3 regions of the Idiomarina sp. HB genome follow, and region 1 is predicted to be linked to each of the others. Evidence: predicted binding sites of a transcription regulator. Region 1 holds the regulator's gene; each other region holds the start of a gene.
The links. Region 1 encodes ArgR, which controls arginine synthesis, uptake and breakdown. Its sites were predicted from a motif close to ANTGAATANNTATTCANT; they were not measured.

Region 1 (6,867 bases):
ACCATTACCGCCGTCACCCGCATCTACGCGGACTTCTACTTCATCAACGAATTTCATCGCAATTTGCTACTTATCACTTAGAGAATACTGTGCAAAATTCTAGCACATATGAAAAAGCCCCGCCGTAAGGCAGGGCTTTCAGAACCGAAACTTTTCAGTTTATGTTCACGTTATTAGTCAGTAATAACGCTCACAAATTTACGGTTTTTGCTGCCCTTCACTTCAAAAGACACTTTGCCTTCTGAGGTTGCAAACAATGTATGGTCTTTACCAATACCTACGTTCGCTCCCGCGTGGAACTTAGTACCACGTTGACGAACCAGGATGTTGCCTGCTAATACAGACTCACCACCGAAGCGCTTAACACCGAGACGTTTACTCTCTGAGTCGCGACCGTTTTTAGTAGAACCACCAGCCTTTTTATGTGCCATGTCGTTACTCCTTAATTAGCTGTTGATACCAGTGATTTTCACTTCCGTGAACCACTGACGATGGCCTTGTTGACGACGAGAGTGCTTACGACGACGGAACTTAACGATTTTAATTTTATCGCCACGACCGTGATCAATCACTTCCGCTTTCACTTTACCACCGGATACGAACGGAGCACCGATGTTTACATCGTTGCCGTCAGAAACCATCAAAACCTGGTCGAATTCAACTACATCACCGGTAGCTGCTTCCAGTTTTTCCAGGCGGACGATTTGGCCTTCAGACACACGGTGCTGCTTACCGCCACTTTGGAATACTGCGTACATATTATTCTCCACAACCCTATTGGGCATCCAAATTCAAATCAGGGCGCGAATTGTACGTAATCCCGCCAGCGATCGCAACCCTTTATTTGAACTTAAAGGCTACGCCATCTGCCGCGCTTTGAGTTTCCGCGCCGCCTTAAATAGTGTACCATCCCTTTTCCGTTAAATTTTGTAAATAAACAGATATCTATGATGGATATGCAGTCCATTAACGCATTAGCCAAAGACGATATGCTTGGCGTAAATGCTTTAATAGGTGAACAACTTCAATCGGATGTTGCCTTAATTAACCAGTTAGGCCTCTATATTGTCAACAGTGGTGGTAAACGCTTACGCCCACTGCTTGCCATATTAGCTTGCCGAGCCCTGGGTTATGAAGGTAACGACCACCGCAAACTAGCGACAATTATCGAGTTTATTCATACCGCGACCCTGCTGCACGACGATGTCGTCGACGAGTCGGAGCTTCGCCGTGGACGTAAAACCGCTAATGCAGTATTCGGTAATGAAGCCAGCGTGCTGGTGGGTGACTTCCTTTATACCCGCGCTTTTCAGCTAATGGTCGATTTAGACTCCCTGCGGATTCTGCGGATTTTAGCGGATGCCACCAACGTTATTTCTGAAGGTGAAGTACTGCAGTTAATGAACTGTAACGACCCGGATACCTCAGAAGCCAGCTACTTCAATGTCATTTACGGAAAAACTGCTAAGCTGTTTGAAGCCGCAACTGAGCTGGCCGGCGTATTAACCGCACAGGACGAAAAAGTAACGCAGCAACTGGCCGATTACGGTCGTTACCTGGGTACCGCGTTTCAGTTGGTGGACGATTTACTGGATTACACCGCCGACAGCGAATCTATGGGCAAAAATGCCGGTGATGACTTAGCAGAAGGTAAGCCCACACTGCCGTTGTTATACGCCATGTGGCACGGCAACGAAACCGAGCAAAAGCTGATTCGCGAAGCCATTGAACAAGGCGACGGACGTGAGCACTTACAAACCGTGCTTACGGCTATGGAACGAACGGGAGCTTTGCAATACACCCGCGATAAAGCTTTAGAAGCCGCCGAACAAGCGCGCCAGTCATTAAGCGATCTCCCGGACTCCGACTACAAACAAGCCCTTCTCACCCTAACCCACCTGGCAGTGGACCGGGTGGCGTAAGAAATGTCTTGGGGGGGCAGGCTGTTGGCTTGCTTCGCTTGAGCATTGAAGGTTTCTATGGCGGAGACGCTACGAGCTCATCCATGAGGGCTTGACGAAGGCCATCCATGGCCTTCGACACTCCGCCATAGAAACCTTCAACACTCGTAACGCTCACAATCCAACAGCCTGCCCCTTTTAACCATCTTCTAGCCTGATAATTAAAAAGCTAACACTGTGTATCAATTGGAACATTTGAGCGTACATCTAGCTGGAAAAATATTGGGGAAGATCAGTATTGGCGAAAAGTCATTGCGGGTTATCTGGAGGTAGCCTGATATTCACATCAGGTGGAAAGTCCAAACATAGCTCCTGACTACATACCTTTCAGCAAGTAGCATGCAGATATTGGGGTTGGTCAGTATTGGCGATATGCCATTGTGGGTTATCTGGAGAAAGTGTGCAGCGCCAAGGATGGCGCTGCCCAAGCCTTACAGGGACGTACTTGCAGGCGTCTTTCGAAAGATAACCTGCAATGGCCAGCCAATGCTGGCCTGCCCCAATATTTTCAAGAGCGGATTACTGAAAGCTTAGCTGGCGAAGTCGATGCCTTTTTGGATGTCGCCTTTCAGGCCGTCGAGCATTTCGTCCATGCATTTCTGTTCGAAGGCACTAAGCTTGCCGTAAGACAGAATTTCTTCGGCGCCATTTTTGCCTAAGCGTACTGGCTGTGCGAAGAACTTAGCGTTGTCGCCTGGGCCTTCTACGTAAGTGCACTCAATAGTGTCCTGACCTTGCAGGCCTTTCAGCAATGACAATGCAAAGCGTGCTGCTGCCTGACCCATAGAAAGGGTTGCTGAACCGCCGCCGGCTTTTGCTTCAACGACTTCAGTACCTGCGTTCTGGATACGGTGAGTTAAGTCTTTGATTTCTTGCTCAGTAAACTCAACGCCTTCAACTTGTGACAGCAATGGCAGAATGGTTGTGCCGCTGTGGCCACCAATAACTGGCACGTTTACGTTTTCAGGGTTCAGACCACGTAGCTCGCCAACGAATGCTTCTGAACGGATAACGTCCAGAGTCGTTACACCAAACAGTTTACGCTTGTCGTAGCAACCTGCTTTTTTCAGGACTTCGGCAGCAATTGGTACTGTGGTGTTTACCGGGTTGGTGATGATACCAACACAGGCGTCAGGGCAGTTGTCTGCAACGCCTTGTACTAAGTTTTTAACGATGCCGGCGTTCATGTTGAACAGGTCAGAGCGATCCATACCTGGCTTACGAGGTACGCCGGCAGGAATTAATACGATGTCGCTGCCAACTAATGCTGACGCAAGATCATCTTTACCGAAGCCTGTTACTTTCACGTCGGTAGGGATGTGACTTAAGTCAACCGCTACACCTGGAACTACTGGCGCAACGTCATACAGCGATAATTCTGAACCTGCTGGTAACTGGGTTTTCAGAAGTAATGACAATGCCTGGCCGATACCACCGGCCGCACCTAATACGGCTACTTTCATCTCAGACTCCGTTTTTGTTAGTCAATTTTAACTGCATAAAAATGCAGAATTTGGCGCAAAACTGTACTCCAATATCACTAAAAATACAACTTTGCGCGGTACACATTCAGCACTCGAATAGCGCATCTATATGCAGTACACTGGGGGTTATTATAGCATGTAACCAGTATAGGAATTGAACTCTCTCATGGTGCAAGACACGTTACTCGAAGCTTTTAAAACCCTTCTTCGCGAAGAGCGTTATGGCTCACAGGGAGAAATTGTTAATGCCTTGAAAGCCGAGGGCTTTGATAACATTAGCCAGTCTAAAGTCTCGCGCATGTTGAGTAAGCAAGGCGCGGTTCGTACCCGCAATGCAAAGCAGGAAATGGTCTACTGCTTACCGCCCGACTTAGCGGTACCTTCCACTAAGGCACCATTAAGCCAGCTTGTACTGGATATTCAGCACAATGATGTCATGGTGATTATTCGCACCAGCCCGGGGGCGGCTCAGTTGATTGCCCGCTTGCTTGACTCTGTCGGTAAAAAAGAAGGTGTGCTTGGTACGATAGCCGGCGACGACACTATTTTTATCGCGCCGCTCAAAGTTGCTGATATCGACTTTACTCTGAAAAAGGTCCGGGAGTTGTTTGCCAGTCAGGCGGTATTACCTTCTTCCTGATCCGCTACTTCTTTGTTGTCTTCCATAAAACGCATTGAAGGCACAAAAAAGCCGCAGTTGGATACCGCTTGCGAATAATCCAGTAACGGATCGTAGGCCCCTTGTTCGTCGGCGTAATATCGATTTTTTAGCCACTGCACCACCATTTTCGGTGTGTGACTAAAATACATAGCGAGCAGCCCCTGTTCGCGCAGGTCACCCCAGGGCATATTCTGCCGCAGTAAAGGAATGGGTTGTTCATTGCCGTCCACTAGACGACTTTTGGCTGCATGTGTAACGCCTTCAATTTTAGCTTCGGATAAACGTTCGCCTGAGACTTTTTCACGCCCCATGAGTTGCTCTTGTTTTTCCGGGCCCAGGTAGTCCCAGCGGCGTAAGTCGTGACGAAACTTTTGTACGAACAAATAACTGCCATCCACAAAGTCGGCATCGTCTTTTTCTTCTACTAATGCCACCTTACGTTTGCTCATGCCCCTGGGGTTGTCAGGCGCATCGATAAAACCGGTCAAGTCGCGGCCGTCGAGATAACGGAAGGAACGAATTTGCTCGACCACTTCAATGTCATAACCAAACCATTCAATTAATGTGCGCCCGGCAAGGTAGTTAGCGTCGAAGCGGTCACAACGAATTTGAATGATGAGATCATAAGGGTGTCTTGGTGCTTCCCGGTCGCCGTCGGAAAGTTCGGGGAAAGCCTGCAAGTGAAGTGGCTTCTTGTGTGGGTAAAGAATGTCCCAGTAATCGGCGCCTATGCCGACAAAGCCTGTTAACATGGCTTCTGAGAAGCGGGCGTCAAGATCGCGTAAAATGGCTGGAAAGCGAGCCAGTTTACGGCGTAAACTTTCAACGTCGTCGCTCATGACATGACAAAACAACGTCAGACCATGCAGATTAGGTTCCGCGTAGACTCCTGACTGAGCTTTATCCACCCTATTCTCCCGTTTAACTGTTATTTTTGTGTGTTCGTTCTATTCGCTTTTACATTAAATAGCGCACGAGGCATTATAGAATGCCTGTATTCGTTATGACACCGCAAGGAAAAATCATGCGCAATCTGATACTTATTTTTGGTTTGCTTGGACTGACTGCCTGTGCGAGCACGGCAGACAATCAAACTCAGCGTAGCAGTGCTCAACAACAGACTCCGGCTGCTGAGTTTCATCAGTTGGCTGACACTATCTGGGAAGGACTGAATGAGTCCAGCGAAACCGAGCTGACCGATATGTCACCGGAAGCCTTAGAACAACGTTACCAACAACGCTCTGAGTGGCTTGAACAGCTGAACGCCGTTAACCTTAACGAGCTAAGCCGGGATGACCAGATAAACCATGCAATGATTCACTACACCTTAAAGAACAAGGTCGATGAGTACCGCTTTAATGCGCACTATATGCCATTAACCGCAGAAGGTAGCTTTCACAGCTCTTTAGCTTTCATGCCTTCTTATACGTCGTTTTCATCGGCGGAAGACTACCAGAATTACATAGCAAAACTGCGTTCAATTCCTCGTTACATGGAGCAGCAGACTCATTGGTTGCGTAAAGCGATTGAAGAAGGTTACACCCAGCCTGCAGCCGCTATGGCCGGTTTTGAAGAAAGTATACTGGCTTACATTGTGCAGGATGCTAAAGACAGCGTTTACTTCTCTCCTTTTACACACCAGCCGGGCTTTGTTGATAGCGAACAATGGGAGCAACTTAAAAGCGATGCATTAACCGCTATTGATGACCAGGTGATGCCAGCTTACGACGACTACTTTACCTTTATGGTTACCGAGTACTTGCCGAGTGCACGTGAAAGCATTGGTGCCAGCGAGCTACCCAATGGGGACGACTTTTATCAGAACCGTATTAAGCATTACACCACGCTGAATATGACCGCTGACGAAATTCATGAAATTGGTCTGCAGGAAGTTGCTCGCATTCGCGGTGAAATGCTGGAAGCCATTGAAGCAACCGGCTTCGATGGTGACTTTGACGAGTTTGTTGAGTTTTTACGTACCGACGACCAGTTCTATCCGGAAACAGCAGAAGAGTTGCTACAGTACGCCGCCTGGATAGCGAAGAAAATGGACGGTGAACTGCCTAAGCTTTTCAAAACCCTGCCGCGTAAACCTTATGGCATAGCTCCGGTTCCGGCTGAGATAGCACCGAAATACACAACCGGCCGCTATTCAGGTACCAACCGCGATGACCGCGCTGGTTTTTATTGGGTGAATACCTACGCGTTAGACCGCCGTCCGCTTTACCAGATGGAAGCGCTGACGCTGCACGAAGCGGTACCGGGTCATCATTTACAAAACGCGATTGCGGGTGAGTTAGAAGACTTGCCGGAATACCGTCAGCAGACCTACATTTCAGCTTTCGGTGAAGGCTGGGGTCTGTATTCTGAGTACTTAGGGCTGGAAGCGGGTTTTTATGAAGACCCTTACAGCAACTTTGGACGTTTAAGCTATGAAATGTGGCGGGCGGCACGCTTAGTGGTGGATACGGGTATGCATGCCAAAGGCTGGAGTCGTGAACGCGCAATGGACTTTATGGCCAACAACACCGCGTTGTCACTGCATAACGTGAAAACCGAAATTGACCGTTACATTACCTGGCCTGCGCAGGCACTTTCGTACAAGCTTGGCGAACTGACTATTAAGCGTTTACGCAACGAAGCAGAACAGCAGTTGGCTGATAAGTTCGACATTCGTGAATTCCACGATGCAGTACTGGAAAACGGCAGCGTGCCACTGAAAGTACTCGAGCAACACATCAACGACTGGATTGCTGAACAG
Region 2 (6,867 bases), on a different contig from region 1:
CGCCAAAAACAACATGCGGAAGCGTGACAATGTACGTCCGTTCATGTTGTGTCGGTAAGGTTCTCGCAAAAACAACGTGCATAGCTCGGAAACACCGGTGTAGTCATTACACAGAGTAAGAGTTTCCAGCGCATTATAGATATTGAGCTTCTCTGAATGATGCACAACTTTACCCAAGCGGTAATGCCAGAAGGCTTCATTCAAACCCACCGCAGCTTCGATACCACTAACACCTGCAATAGTACCAGTTTCGGTATCTTCCATAACAAACAGGTAGCTTTCATCACCGGGTGTTTCAACGGTGTCTTTAGCAAAAGCTTTTTGCGCCGCATTAATACGACGCTCCAGCAGCGACTGGTCTACCGGTAAGGAAGTAAAACCATGGCCGGACTCAATCGCGCACTGATATAACGCTTCGTAATCTGACGGCTTAATGGGTCTGATTAGCAACATAAAACAGCCTCAGTTATTGACCGACAACCTGAGCAACGGCTTTTTCAAAGCGCTGCAGGCCTTCTTTTACGTCTTCTTCAGAAATGACCAGTGACGGGGTAAAGCGCACGACATTAGCGCCGGCAATTAAAACCATTACGCCATGCTCCTGGCCCGCTAATAGGAAGTCGCGTGCGCGTCCTTCGTATTCTTTATTCATTGCCGCACCAAGCAATAGACCCTGGCCACGAATTTCGCTAAACACGTTATATTTTTCGTTAATTGCCGCCAGCTGCTCTTTAAACCACTGCTCGCGTTGCTTAACGCCATCCAGAGTTTCTTTGGTATTAACAATATCGAACACCGCTTCTGACACAGCACAAGCCAGCGGGTTTCCGCCGTAAGTACTGCCGTGTGTACCTGGTTTAAGATGCTCTGCAATTTCAGTTGTTGTTAGCATAGCGCCAATAGGGAAACCGCCGCCCAATGCTTTCGCTGACGTCAAAATGTCCGGTGTAACACCCAACTGCTCATAAGCATAAAGGCTACCGGTACGGCCAAAACCCGTTTGCACTTCATCAAAAATGAGCAACGCGTTGTTCTGGTCACAAAGTTCACGTACCGCTTTCACAAACTCCACGTCAGGGCTAACCACGCCACCTTCACCTTGCAGCGGTTCCATCATGACAGCACAAGTGTCATCAGAAATCAGCGCCTTTAGCGCATCAATATTGTTGTAATCAACATGATCAACACCGCCAGGTTTCGGTCCAAAACCATCAGAGTATGCAGGTTGACCACCAACGGTTACCGTAAAGAAAGTACGCCCGTGGAAGCCTTTAGTGAAAGCAATAATTTTTTGTTTATGTTCGCCGTGCTTTTCAATCGCCCAGCGACGCGCCAGTTTTAATGCCGCTTCGTTGGCTTCAGCGCCTGAGTTAGCGTAGTAAACACGATCAGCAAAAGTTGCCTCGGTCAGCTTTTTCGCCAGACGAATTGCCGGCTCGTTCGTAAACACATTACTTAAATGCCAAAGCTTCTGGCTCTGTTCCTGCAGAGCTGACACCATCGCCGGGTGGCAATGACCAAGACAGTTCACAGCAATACCGCCTGCAAAATCAACGTATTCACGACCGTCCTGGTCCCATACCCGGGCGCCTTTGCCCTTTACCGGGATCATTGATGCAGGGTTATAGTTGGGAACCATTACGTCATTAAACATTTCACGGTTTACTGTCATATTGTCTGCCATTACTCTCGTCCTTATCGCCTTAGCGAGTTAACAAAGGTGTCAACAAATTCATTTCTCAAAGTAGCCCGCTATTATGCCAAAATTTGTTCACTTTGTCTGTGATAATTCCGTTATAAATCGCTTAAAACGGGGCTTTACGCTTTTCTTGCATCAGATACGAATAGTTATGCTAATGCATGCAGAAAGAATGAATCTTTAGTCATAATTTTTTCTCAAGATAACTTGTTAAACACCTTGTAACATTTACCTACGAAAAATTGCATTGCTTTTTATTAGTACTTACCTTAGCCTGAAGTTTATTGAATGAATGCTCGGCGACAGAGAATACTATGGACAATCAGACCCCAACTCTGGAATCCCCTTCTCAACCACAGCTAAAGCTGGCTTACTTACGTCCAGGCGATATGATTGATGTAGAGTTTGCGTCCGCAGCGAAAGTACGCACAAAGCTCCAGCTGGTCGGTTTTGACACCGGCAAATACCTTTTATTAAAACAGCCCAACCCCCGTACCGAAGGGAGCTACTCAGATGTTTTATTTGAGGGTAACCCGGTTATTGTCCGATTGGTTTTAGAGGGAGAGACTGGCGAGTGTATTGCGTTTAAAACGAAAATTAGAGCGGTAACTAACTTCCCGTTCAGGTTGTTGTACTTAGAATACCCTGAGCAAGTTGAGAACAGGGCGTTAAGAGCGCAAAAGCGAGTACGCACCCACATTCCGGTTGATGTCACTGCGGACAATAGCCAAGCAAGCACTAAGAAAAAGCTCGCCAGTGGCGTCATTGTCGATATCTCTTCCGCCGGATGCAGGATCGTTTTTAAAGCCACGCCCAATGAAGCCGGTAATGTTACTCATATGAATATTAAGGTGGGCATTGGTTCTGGCGCGCATAAAGAAGCACTGAGCCTTTCAGGCCAAATTATGAACCAACGCAAAGAGCGAGGGATGATCAGTGTTGGAGTCCGCTTCACCGACAATGAAGCCCATATTAATAATGTATTCGACCATCTGTTGATAGACACAGAGTTTGAGTGTTAACGCTTTACTCCGGCACAACAATAGGCGGTCGCTTTAAACTCACATTATTTAAGCGTGCAATGGTGTCTGCTGTTATCGAGTACTTATTCAACAGGTGTTTACCTTCTTCCAGGCTGGCTAAGTCCACTTCTCTTAACATTCTGAATTCACAATAGGCGTTTGCCTGCGCCAGAGCTTGCGCGTAATCAGATTCATTCTCTTCGGCTTTACTTTGAGTGAAAGCTAACAGGTGTTTACTAACAGGAACGCGTTTCAAACCCCAGCCTTCAGCCACTAGGTAACTGACGTCTTTGTCCTTCTCCAACATTAAGTCGCGTAAAAAGCGCTCATCCGGAGTCAGTTTTACAATCGTATTATGCCGCTCAGGTGATTTATCGTTCACGCTTTGCATCGCAAATTCACGTTGCACGTCGTCGAATAAGCGAAGATACAGTTTGGTTAACGCTATCTTCCCAAGCTCATGGAACATGCCAATAGTATAAGCAAGTACCGGATCCCGCAGCTTACGCTCTACCGCAATGTTATGCGCTGCAATAGCCGTCCCCAAAGAGTGTTCCCAAATTTTACGACGGAACAACATGAAAGGTTGTGCAGCCGGAGGCAGCCAGTTTTGCATGATGTATGCGGGCGCTAACAGTCGCAAGTTTTCGGTGCCCACAAAACTCATGGCAACACGTAAATTATCAATTTTTACCTGCTTGTTGCGATCGATAAAAGGAGGTTGATTGACCGTTCGAAGCAACCCTGTGTGAAACCAGTCCATACCCTGCACCACTGACTCAATGCGGCGCATAGAAGCGGCTTTCAGACTTAAGGTATCCAGTAGCTCTGGCAGTTTCTCAGGAAGCGGTATCAGACGTTCGCGAATGTAATCGCCGTCATCTATCGTTTTCAATGCGCGGTGGTAGATCTCTTCATGCAGTTCGTCAGAAATACGGTCAGCATAACGTTGCCGCGCCTGGGCCTTACGGTCACGTTCTTCATAGTTCAGACGCTCCACTTCCAGCAGTTTACGTAACTGCTCTTTGTCTTCCTCGTCGGTACCGTCAGCCTTTGAACGAGCTTTGCGCGCAAACGGAAAACTTATCAAATAGTTGATAAAACGTTTTTCTAAACGCAGGGCCGGGTCATTACTGCCGCCTTCCGTGGTACCCGCAAAAAAGTGGAACATATTACCTCTATATTAACTGAACTGCGGCAGCATTATGTTGAATAAACTTCACAAATGCTACTTACTGATTATCGTATATAACGTAAAAAATTCGCTAACAAATTATGACCCTGAGCTGTCATTACCGACTCTGGGTGGAACTGTACGCCGAATAAAGGTAAGTCCCTATGCCTAATAGCCATAATTTCCAACTTTCCCCGTTCGCTCTCTGTATCGGCATCAATTAAGAAATCTGTTGGCAAACTGGCCGGGCAAACTACCAACGAATGGTAGCGTGTCACTTCAAGAGGGTTGTCTAACTGCTGAAACAGTCCGTTACCGTTGTGTCGAATAACCGATGTTTTTCCATGCATCACTTTTTCGGCGCGAACAACTTTGGCACCAAATACCTGAGCTAATGCCTGGTGCCCAAGGCAAACGCCCAGTATCGGAAGCTTCTTTCCAAAGTGTTGAATAGCGGCCAAAGACACGCCGGACTCGTTGGGTGTGCAAGGTCCGGGAGATATCACAAGAGCTTTCGGAGAGAGTTCTTCAATGCCCGGAACTGTTATTTCATTGTTACGAAAAACAACAACATCTTCCCCCAATTCACGGAAATAGCGAGCCAGGTTGTGAGTAAATGAGTCGAAGTTATCAATTAGTACGATCATGCTATAGAGTTTGCCAAAGTTTCATCGCTGCCTGACAATCCCCTTGTTTCGCGCTGTTCCGGAGACTCACTCACCATAATGACAATTACCCAGGGTAAGGTACAAAACCTACCGCTTTATAAACATCTGACAAAGTTTTTGCTGAGGCTTCACGTGCTTTATCAGCACCTTGCTTCATAACTTGCTGCAAGAACGCCTGATCATTACGCATTTCGTGATATCGCTGCTGAATAGGCTCAAGCATAGCAACCACTGATTCCGCTACATCGACTTTTAAATGTCCGTACATTTTGTCTTCATATTCCGGAACCAGTTCGTCAATTGATTTACCGGTAGCTGCGGACATAATGCTGAGCAAATTTGAAACGCCAGGCTTCTCCTCAGGATTAAAGTAAATGCGTGCCTGTTCATCGGAGTCGGTAACGGCTTTCTTTATTTTCTTCAGAATTTTCTTCGGCTCTTCCAGTAAGCCAACAAAGTTATTTGGATTGTCGTCCGACTTAGACATTTTCTTAGTCGGCTCCTGCAGTGACATGACTCGCGCACCCACTTTTGGAATCATTGGTTCTGGAATGGTGAAAATATTGCCGTACAGATTATTAAAGCGCTCGGCCACATTGCGTGTCATTTCCAGGTGCTGCTTCTGGTCATCACCAACCGGCACTTCGTTTGCCTGATACAACAGAATGTCTGCCGCCATTAGTGCCGGGTAGGTAAACAATCCAGCATTAATATTATTAGCGTGACGCTGAGACTTATCTTTAAACTGCGTCATGCGGTTGAGCTCACCCATTTGTGTGTAGCAATTGAGAACCCAGGCCAGCTGAGTATGTTCAGGAACATGCGACTGGATGAAGACGGTACTTTTCTCCGGGTCCAGACCGCAGGCTAAATACAAAGCCAGACCATCCAGTGTTGCCTGCTGCAGTTTTTCAGGTTCCTGACGCACGGTAATTGCGTGCTGATCAACCAGCATGAACTTGCAGTCGTGAGTATCCTGCATATTCACCCACTGACGTAGTGCGCCAATGTAATTACCAATAGACAACTGCCCTGACGGCTGACAACCACTTAATACAATTGGTTTAGACATTCTTATTCCTCTACGAACCTGTTACCGCAGCGATTTCATCGCGCATTGTCTGGATGACACTGGCGTAATCATCCGTATTAAAAATAGCTGAACCCGCAACGAACATATCCGCGCCAGCTTCCGCAATTTCACCAATATTTGAAACCTTAACTCCACCGTCGACTTCCAGACGGATATCACGACCGCTCTCTTCTATACGTTTACGCACAGCTCTCAACTTATCCAGAGTTGAAGGAATAAATGACTGCCCTCCAAAGCCCGGATTTACTGACATCAGCAAAATCACATCGACTTTATCCATTACATGATCAAGGTAGTGCAGCGGCGTCGCAGGGTTTAGAACCAACCCAGCCTGACAACCACTTTCATGGATGAGCTGCAAAGTCCTATCAACGTGATCGGAAGCTTCTGGGTGGAAAGTAATAATGGAAGCACCGGCTTCTGCAAAGTCAGGAATAATCCGATCAACAGGCTTCACCATCAAATGTACGTCGATGGGCGCTTTGATACCGTAGTCTCTCAGCGCTTTACAAACCATAGGCCCGATAGTGAGGTTAGGGACATAGTGATTATCCATAACGTCAAAATGTACAACATCGGCACCTGCACTTAATACCGCATCTACCTCTTCACCTAAACGGGCGAAGTCTGCCGACAGTATAGATGGCGCAATTAGTGGTTTCATCGTTCGTTTTCCCGACCTTGATTAAAAAAGAGCGTTATTGTAGCAGTTAACCCCGGACAAAAAAATTCGCATCGATGACTAGAATTTTTACAAAATCGCTGATAAATTGGTCAATCTAGATTTTGGAGAGGCTTTATGCGACTACTCACAATGATTACTTCACTGGCATTAGCTGCGTTTACCGCATTTGCTTTGGTGAGCCCGTCGTCTCTTATGGCCCAAAAAAATGCTACCCAAAAATGCCAACAACTTATGACTGAATCCGAACAAAACAGTAATTCAACTCAGTGCCAATTAGCAGCAGAGCAAGTTACCTGGTTTAGTTGGTTAACCGGTGACAGTCGTTCGGTACAGTTCCACTTTTTCGATTTGGTTGAGTTAATCTCAAGCTCAAGCGATAGCAGCAAAAAACGTTACCAAAACGAATACACCGATTAATGTCCGATTCCTCCGATAGCAAAGCACCTAAGCTCGGCATTGTCAGTATGGTTGTAAGTGTCCTGGCTGCGTTTCTGGGTGTGCAAACTGAAAAAAACCGCCAACGCGA
Region 3 (6,867 bases), on a different contig from region 1:
ATTCACCCAAAACCACCACAATACCGCCTGTCATATATTCACAACCGTGGTCGCCAATACCTTCAACAACAGCCGTAGCGCCGGAGTTACGCACCGCAAAACGTTCGCCGGTACAACCTGCAGCATAGAGTTTTCCTCCGGTTGCACCATACAAGCAGGTATTCCCCATAATGACGGCTTCATGACTGTTATAGCGGCAGCCCGCAGGTGGTTTAATGGTAATTTCTCCCCCGGCCATACCCTTACCCACGTAGTCATTCGCGTCACCGGTTAAGTGAAGTTTTAAGCCTCCTGCATTCCATGCCCCGAAACTTTGACCGGCGGTCCCCATAAAACCTAAGGTGACAGGCGCTACCGCCATTCCCTGGTTTCCATATTGCCTGGCAATATGACCGGATACACTTGCGCCTACCGACCGATCATCGTTGCGAATGGTCAGCGACCAGCGCCCGCCATTGCGTGCATCAATCGATTCTTTGCACAGTTCCAGTAGATGTTGGTTGAGCTTGCCCTGGTCATACGGCGGGTTTTTGTCCGTGCAATACAATGAATGTTCAGAGCGAACCCCGGCTGATTCCAATAAAGCGGTCAACTGTAACTGTTGCTGACGTTTGGTTTCCCCCGGCAAACGCTCTAGTAAATCAACCCGTCCAATGGCATCGGTTAACTGAGCTAAACCGAGATGAGCAAGAATGTCCCGCACCTCTTCAGCCATAAACTCAAACAGTTTTACAACGCGCTCGGGTAAACCAGAAAAGTGCTCACGACGTAAGGTTTCATCTTGCGTAGCCACACCCGTTGCACAATTATTGAGATGGCAAATGCGCAAATATTTACAGCCCAGAGCTATCATCGGAGCAGTACCAAAGCCAAAGCTCTCTGCCCCTAAAATTGCCGCTTTCACAATATCCATACCGGTTTTTAAACCGCCATCAACCTGCAGACGAATTTTATGGCGCAGGTTATTCGCTACCAAAGCTTCGTGCACTTCGACCAACCCGAGTTCCCAGGGTGAACCTGCGTACTTGACCGACGTCATGGGGCTGGCGCCGGTACCACCGTCATAGCCTGATACGGTTATCAAGTCGGCATAAGCCTTAGCCACCCCGGTCGCAATAGTGCCAATACCCGGCGTTGAAACCAGTTTTACAGAGACTAAAGCTTTAGGGTTTACCTGCTTTAAATCAAAAATTAGCTGAGCTAAATCTTCAATGGAGTAAATGTCATGATGCGGCGGTGGCGATATTAATGTCGTACCAGCCACCGCGTAGCGTAGTTGCGCTATTTCCGCAGTGACTTTTTCGCCGGGTAGTTGTCCGCCCTCTCCAGGTTTTGCACCCTGCGCCACTTTTATCTGAATCACATCGGCGTTCACCAGGTAATGAGGTGTCACTCCAAAGCGCCCTGAAGCCACTTGTTTAATTCGGGAATTTTTTAAGCTGTTAAAGCGTTTAGGATCCTCGCCTCCTTCTCCGGAGTTTGAATGTCCTCCAATTTGATTCATTGCTATAGCCAGAGCCTCGTGGGCCTCAGCGCTTAACGCGCCTATGGACATAGCCGCTGTATCAAAACGCTGGTAAAGGCTTTCCTTCGCTTCAACTTGGTGTTTTTCAAGCTTTGCTGTTTCAGGTAGTTTTATACTGAGCAGATCACGCAGGTGGGTTACCGGCCTTTGATTCACAAATTTAGCGTAAACGTCGTAATCTCTCTGCTCACCTGTTGCAACCGCGCGTTGTAAGGAGGTGACCACATCCGGGTTATACGCATGGTATTCCCCACCATGCACATATTTCAGTAAACCACCCTGAGCCAGCGGCTTACGCTTTAACCAGGCTTTGTGGAAGCTTTGCTGGAGATCCTGCTGAATATCATCAAAGCCGGTACCATCAATTCGCGCCGGCACGTTTGCAAAACAAAGGCGGCGTACATCTTCGTTAAGCCCAACAGCTTCAAATAGAGAAGAACCGCGGTATCCGGCAACTGTTGCAATGCCCATCTTCGACAGTATTTTCAAAAGTCCTTTATTCAGACCTTTCCGGTAGTTCAGCAAGGCTTCTCTAATATCCAGAGTTACTTTGCCGCGAGCAACCAATTGCTCCACCGTTTCATAAGCCAGGTAAGGGTAAACTCCAGTAGCTCCCAAACCCAACAACACCGCCATGTGATGAGGGTCTCTCGCAGACGCTGTCTCAATAATAATGTTCGAATCGCAACGTAAGTCATTAGCCACTAAAGCCTGTTGAACAGCACCAACTGCTATCGCAGCCGGTATCATCAACTGTCCGCGCTGCAAGCCTCTGTCACTCAGTATCAGAATAACGGTTTGATTGTTCTTAACCGAGTCTTTTGCATTTTCAACAAGGCTTTCTATCGCCTGCCGTAAGTTGTTTTCCTCCGGCTTGAAAGCCAGCGAGAGTGTTGTTGCGCGGTAGTGCTTTTCATCCAATTCGCGTAACTGCTTTAAATCGGTATACATCAGAATGGGTGACTCGAACACCACCCTGTCAGCATCACCAGAAGCTTCGTTAAACACATTGTGCTCGCGTCCAATTATGGTTGAAAGTGACATCACGTGCCGTTCGCGAATGGGGTCAATGGCAGGGTTTGTTACCTGTGCAAACTGCTGTCGAAAATAGTCATAAAGTAAGCGAGGTTGTTTGGAGAGAACCGCAGTCGGTGTGTCGTCGCCCATTGAACCAACAGCTTCCTGGCCATCTTTCGCTAATACACTGATAATTTGCTGTAACTCTTCTTCTGAGTACAGGTAAGCTTTATGCAATACCAGCATGGTTTCATCGTCATAAAGACGCTGGCCCAGTTTATCTGCGTGACTGCGTTCAAACGGAATTAAGTGACGACGATGCTGTTCCAGCCATTGTTTATAAGGGTGGCGCTGTTTTAATTCATCTTCTATTTCGTCGTTGTACCAAATTTTACCGGTATAGGTATCCACCGCCATCATTTGACCCGGCCCTAAGCGCCCTTTTTCTATGACTTCCTGTTCGTCGTAATCCCAGATACCCACTTCAGAAGCAATGGTCAGAACACCAGAGCGCGTTAATACATACCTGGCCGGGCGTAAACCATTGCGGTCCAGACTGCATGCGACGTGTCGACCGTTACTCATCACCACGCCTGCCGGCCCATCCCAGGGCTCCATGTGCAGCGAGTTAAACTCATAAAAAGCGCGCATTTCATCAGACATTGTCGCGTCGCCTTGCCAGGCGGGCGGTATCAGCAAGCGCATAGCCCGGAATAGATCCATACCGCCGGCTAACAACAGCTCCAGCATATTGTCCAGCGAAGCAGAGTCCGAGCCGGACAAGCCGACTAACGGTTTTGCATCCTGTAAGTCGGGTAGCAAAGGGGTCTGAAACTTGTAAGCCCGCGCCTGCGCCCATTGCCGGTTACCTCTTATGGTATTAATTTCGCCGTTATGAGCCAGAAACCGAAATGGTTGAGCTAAAGGCCAGCGCGGTTCAGTATTAGTTGAGAAGCGTTGGTGGAATACGCAGATGGAAGTTTTCATATCGGAGTCGGCTAAGTCCGCATAATAGGCGGGCAAATCCGCTGCCATCATTAAGCCCTTATAAACCAATACCAAACTAGAAAGCGAAGAAATATAAAGTTCTTCCTGATTAGGAATGAGCTTCTCAATTCGCCGACGCGCCATATACAGGCGTCTTTCTAAGTCTTTCTTTCGCCAACCCGGGGGAGCAGACACCAGAACCTGCTCTATAACAGGCTCAGACGACTTAGCACCTTCCCCCAGCACTTGGTTATCTACGGGCACTTTGCGCCAACCTGTGACGGCTAAGGTCTCTCTCTGGAGTTCTTGTTCAATAAGTTGGCGTGCGGTTTCGCGCTTATCGTTGTCTCGACTGAAAAAGAGCATTCCAACGGCAAATTTTTTGCTGAGCTGCCAACCCTCTTTTTCAGCAAATTGACGGAAAAATTGCTCTGGCATTTGCAGAAGCAAACCACAACCGTCACCAGTCTTACCATCCGCACCAATACCGCCGCGATGCTGCATACGATCCAAAGCCTTAACGGCTGTAGAAATCAACCCTTGCCGAGGCTCACCATTAACGTTAGCAATAATGCCGAAACCGCAGTTATCACGCACTTCAGTCGGATCATAAAACCCCATGCAAATTCCACCCGAATAAATATTCAATAAATTCAGATTAGCATGCAGTTGTGCAGTTCGGTAGGCGATGCATTTATGGCGACTATAAATATCTTGTATAAGCGAGGAATAAAAAAGGCTCCCGAAGGAGCCTGTCTTAGTTATTTTAAGCTTGCCGAAAATTCCAGCATTCGGTCCAGTGGTACCATAGCTTTTTTACCTAAGGTTTCGTCGACATGTATTTCATGAGCCTCACCACCTTCGGTAAGTGCTTCTTCAATTGCTTTTAACCCGTTCATGGCCATCCATGGACAATGCGCACAGCTGCGGCAAGTTGCACCGTTTCCGGCTGTAGGTGCTTCAATAAAGGTTTTATTCGGCTGAAGCTGCTGCATTTTGTAGAAAATGCCTTTGTCTGTCGCCACAATAAAGGTTTCGTTAGGTAATTCCTGACTCGCCTTAATGAGCTGCGATGTTGAGCCTACTGCATCAGCCATAGCGACAATATTTTCCGGTGACTCAGGATGAACAAGAACTGCAGCCTCCGGATGGAGCTTTTTCATGTCCTCCAATGCCTTTGCCTTAAATTCATCATGCACCACACAAGCGCCTTGCCACAACAGCATATCTGCACCAGTTTCACGTGCGATATAACCACCTAAGTGACGGTCAGGAGCCCAAAGTATTTTCTCGCCTTTAGCATCCAGGTGGTCGACAAGCTCAAGCGCCATGCTGGAAGTTACTACCCAGTCTGCACGAGCTTTAACTGCTGCCGAAGTATTCGCATAGACAACGACTGTCCGGTCTGGATGTTGATCACAGAATTCCGAAAACTTTTCAGGAGGGCAACCAAGATCAAGCGAGCACTCCGCTTTTAATGTTGGCATCAGTACTTGCTTTTCAGGTGTCAAAATTTTCGCCGTTTCACCCATAAAGCGAACACCGGCGACAATCAACTTCTTCGCCGGATGGTCACGACCGAACCGAGCCATTTCTAAAGAGTCCGCCACACAACCACCGGTTTCTTCAGCTAGAGCCTGAATATCAGGGTCGGTGTAATAGTGAGCCACCAACACAGCATCTTCATTAATCAGAAGCTGCTTAATACGATTAATTGTCTCTGATTTTTCTTTCGCACTTAACGGCTTAGGTTTAGGCGGAAAAGTATAATCAAGGCTATCCAGAGTTTGAATCTCGGTCATGATACTACGGCTTATTTTCCAAGTGTTCTTAATAAGTGGGGCTTATTATAGCTGAATTCAAGATGTGCTTGTAGCAAAGTAATTAGGAGTGGTGGGTTGTGCAGGATTCGAACCTGCGACCAATTGATTAAAAGTCAACTGCTCTACCAACTGAGCTAACAACCCATATTCTGATAGATAATATTAATTGGCGACGTGGTGGGTTGTGCAGGATTCGAACCTGCGACCAATTGATTAAAAGTCAACTGCTCTACCAACTGAGCTAACAACCCAACGCCAATTTTGCTGCCGTTTCTGCTTGGCAACGGCGGCATAGTTTACTGAAATAGTGCGCGTATGCAACTGAAAATTGAAAAAAACCGTGCAACTGCTCAAATCACGAACACATGTTGCTCAGTTGTTACTAATTAAGGCGCTGTTTTGCCAAATTAGCTTCGGTACTATCTGGGTATTCTTTGACCACTTGTTCATAATAAGCCTTAGCATCTGCCGACTTATTCTGTTCACTAGCTATAACACCTAGTTTCAGCAAGCAATCGCCACGCTTATTACTATCCGGGTAATCGTTTACAACAGTCTCAAATTGCTGTTTCGCTTCGTTGTATTCACGTTTTGCAAAAAACAACTGCCCGAGCCAGTAATGCGCATTTGCCGCATAGGTCGAATTTGGGAAGTTTTTAAGAAAGGACTGAAATGCGGGTATCGCATCATCATAACGTTTATCTTCAAGAACTAATGCAATAGCCTTGTCGTAAGCGTCATTCTCACTCAAGTTTGGAGAATAGCTGCTGCCGTCTGTTTGTGTAGGAACCTGCTCTAGATCGTCATAGTTGCCAGTCACTTCATTACTCTGACTATTGTTCTGCTTCAAATTACTGAAGCGACGATCAATTTCCTGATACAGCTCGCGCTGGCGCTCTAAAAGTTGCTCCAGACGATACTCATGCTCTTCGGTTATGCCTCTTAACTCAGCAACATCTTGCTGCAGAGAGCCTAACTGATTCAGCATTTTAAGCTGAGCGTCTGAGCGAGCTTCGAGCATACGCTCAATTTGCTCGAGACGTTGCTCAACATCACCTGAAGAAGACAATCCAGAAACAGGTGCCTGAGCCATAACAGCCCCAGGCACACACAAACATACAGCTAACAGCGTTTTTCTCATGTACTATCCGCTTTTCTTAGATTAGTAAACTAAAACGGCACGACGGTTTTTGGCGTATGCACGTTCGTTTGATTCGTTTACCATCGGCTTCTCTTCACCATATGACACAGTAGAGGTTTGAGAATCCTGAACACCTAAGTTATGCAGGTAGTTTTCAACCGCTTGAGCACGACGCTCACCCAACGCAATGTTGTACTCAGGTGTACCGCGTTCATCGGTATGACCTTCAATAACAACTTTTACAGACGGGTTTTTCACTAAGTAGTCAGCGTGAGCTGACAACAAGTCAGTGTATTCTGACTGGATGTTAGATTTGTCAAAAGCGAAGTAAACGATGTGTTCTTTACGTAACGCTTCCATTTTCTCTTGACGTT

Region 2: VBY75_RS12420 (aspartate aminotransferase family protein) is a predicted target of ArgR. The motif match lies at 1,871-1,888, and genes of this name have one in related genera.
Region 3: gltB (glutamate synthase large subunit) is a predicted target of ArgR. The motif match lies at 4,161-4,178, and genes of this name have one in related genera.

What each region holds. Positions count from the first base shown of each region.
Region 1 covers NZ_JAYLVU010000002.1:495,031-501,897, reverse strand. The annotation lists gene cgtA (Obg family GTPase CgtA) at 1-57, opposite strand, end outside; gene rpmA (50S ribosomal protein L27) at 174-431, opposite strand; gene rplU (50S ribosomal protein L21) at 447-758, opposite strand; gene ispB (octaprenyl diphosphate synthase) at 951-1,922, shown strand; gene mdh (malate dehydrogenase) at 2,492-3,424, opposite strand; gene argR (transcriptional regulator ArgR) at 3,612-4,085, shown strand; gene VBY75_RS08160 (Dyp-type peroxidase) at 4,061-5,014, opposite strand; gene VBY75_RS08155 (DUF885 domain-containing protein) at 5,131-6,867, shown strand, end outside.
Region 2 covers NZ_JAYLVU010000004.1:283,067-289,933, reverse strand. The annotation lists gene astA (arginine N-succinyltransferase) at 1-453, opposite strand, end outside; gene VBY75_RS12420 (aspartate aminotransferase family protein) at 467-1,672, opposite strand; gene VBY75_RS12415 (flagellar brake domain-containing protein) at 2,014-2,721, shown strand; gene VBY75_RS12410 (HDOD domain-containing protein) at 2,726-3,892, opposite strand; gene VBY75_RS12405 (anthranilate synthase component II) at 3,961-4,542, opposite strand; gene trpS (tryptophan--tRNA ligase) at 4,628-5,635, opposite strand; gene rpe (ribulose-phosphate 3-epimerase) at 5,646-6,320, opposite strand; gene VBY75_RS12390 (hypothetical protein) at 6,456-6,758, shown strand; gene VBY75_RS12385 (DUF2970 domain-containing protein) at 6,758-6,867, shown strand, end outside.
Region 3 covers NZ_JAYLVU010000001.1:1,032,833-1,039,699, forward strand. The annotation lists gene gltB (glutamate synthase large subunit) at 1-4,150, opposite strand, end outside; gene nadA (quinolinate synthase NadA) at 4,291-5,331, opposite strand; tRNA gene VBY75_RS05135 (tRNA-Lys) at 5,421-5,496, opposite strand; tRNA gene VBY75_RS05140 (tRNA-Lys) at 5,528-5,603, opposite strand; gene ybgF (tol-pal system protein YbgF) at 5,735-6,493, opposite strand; gene pal (peptidoglycan-associated lipoprotein Pal) at 6,515-6,867, opposite strand, start outside.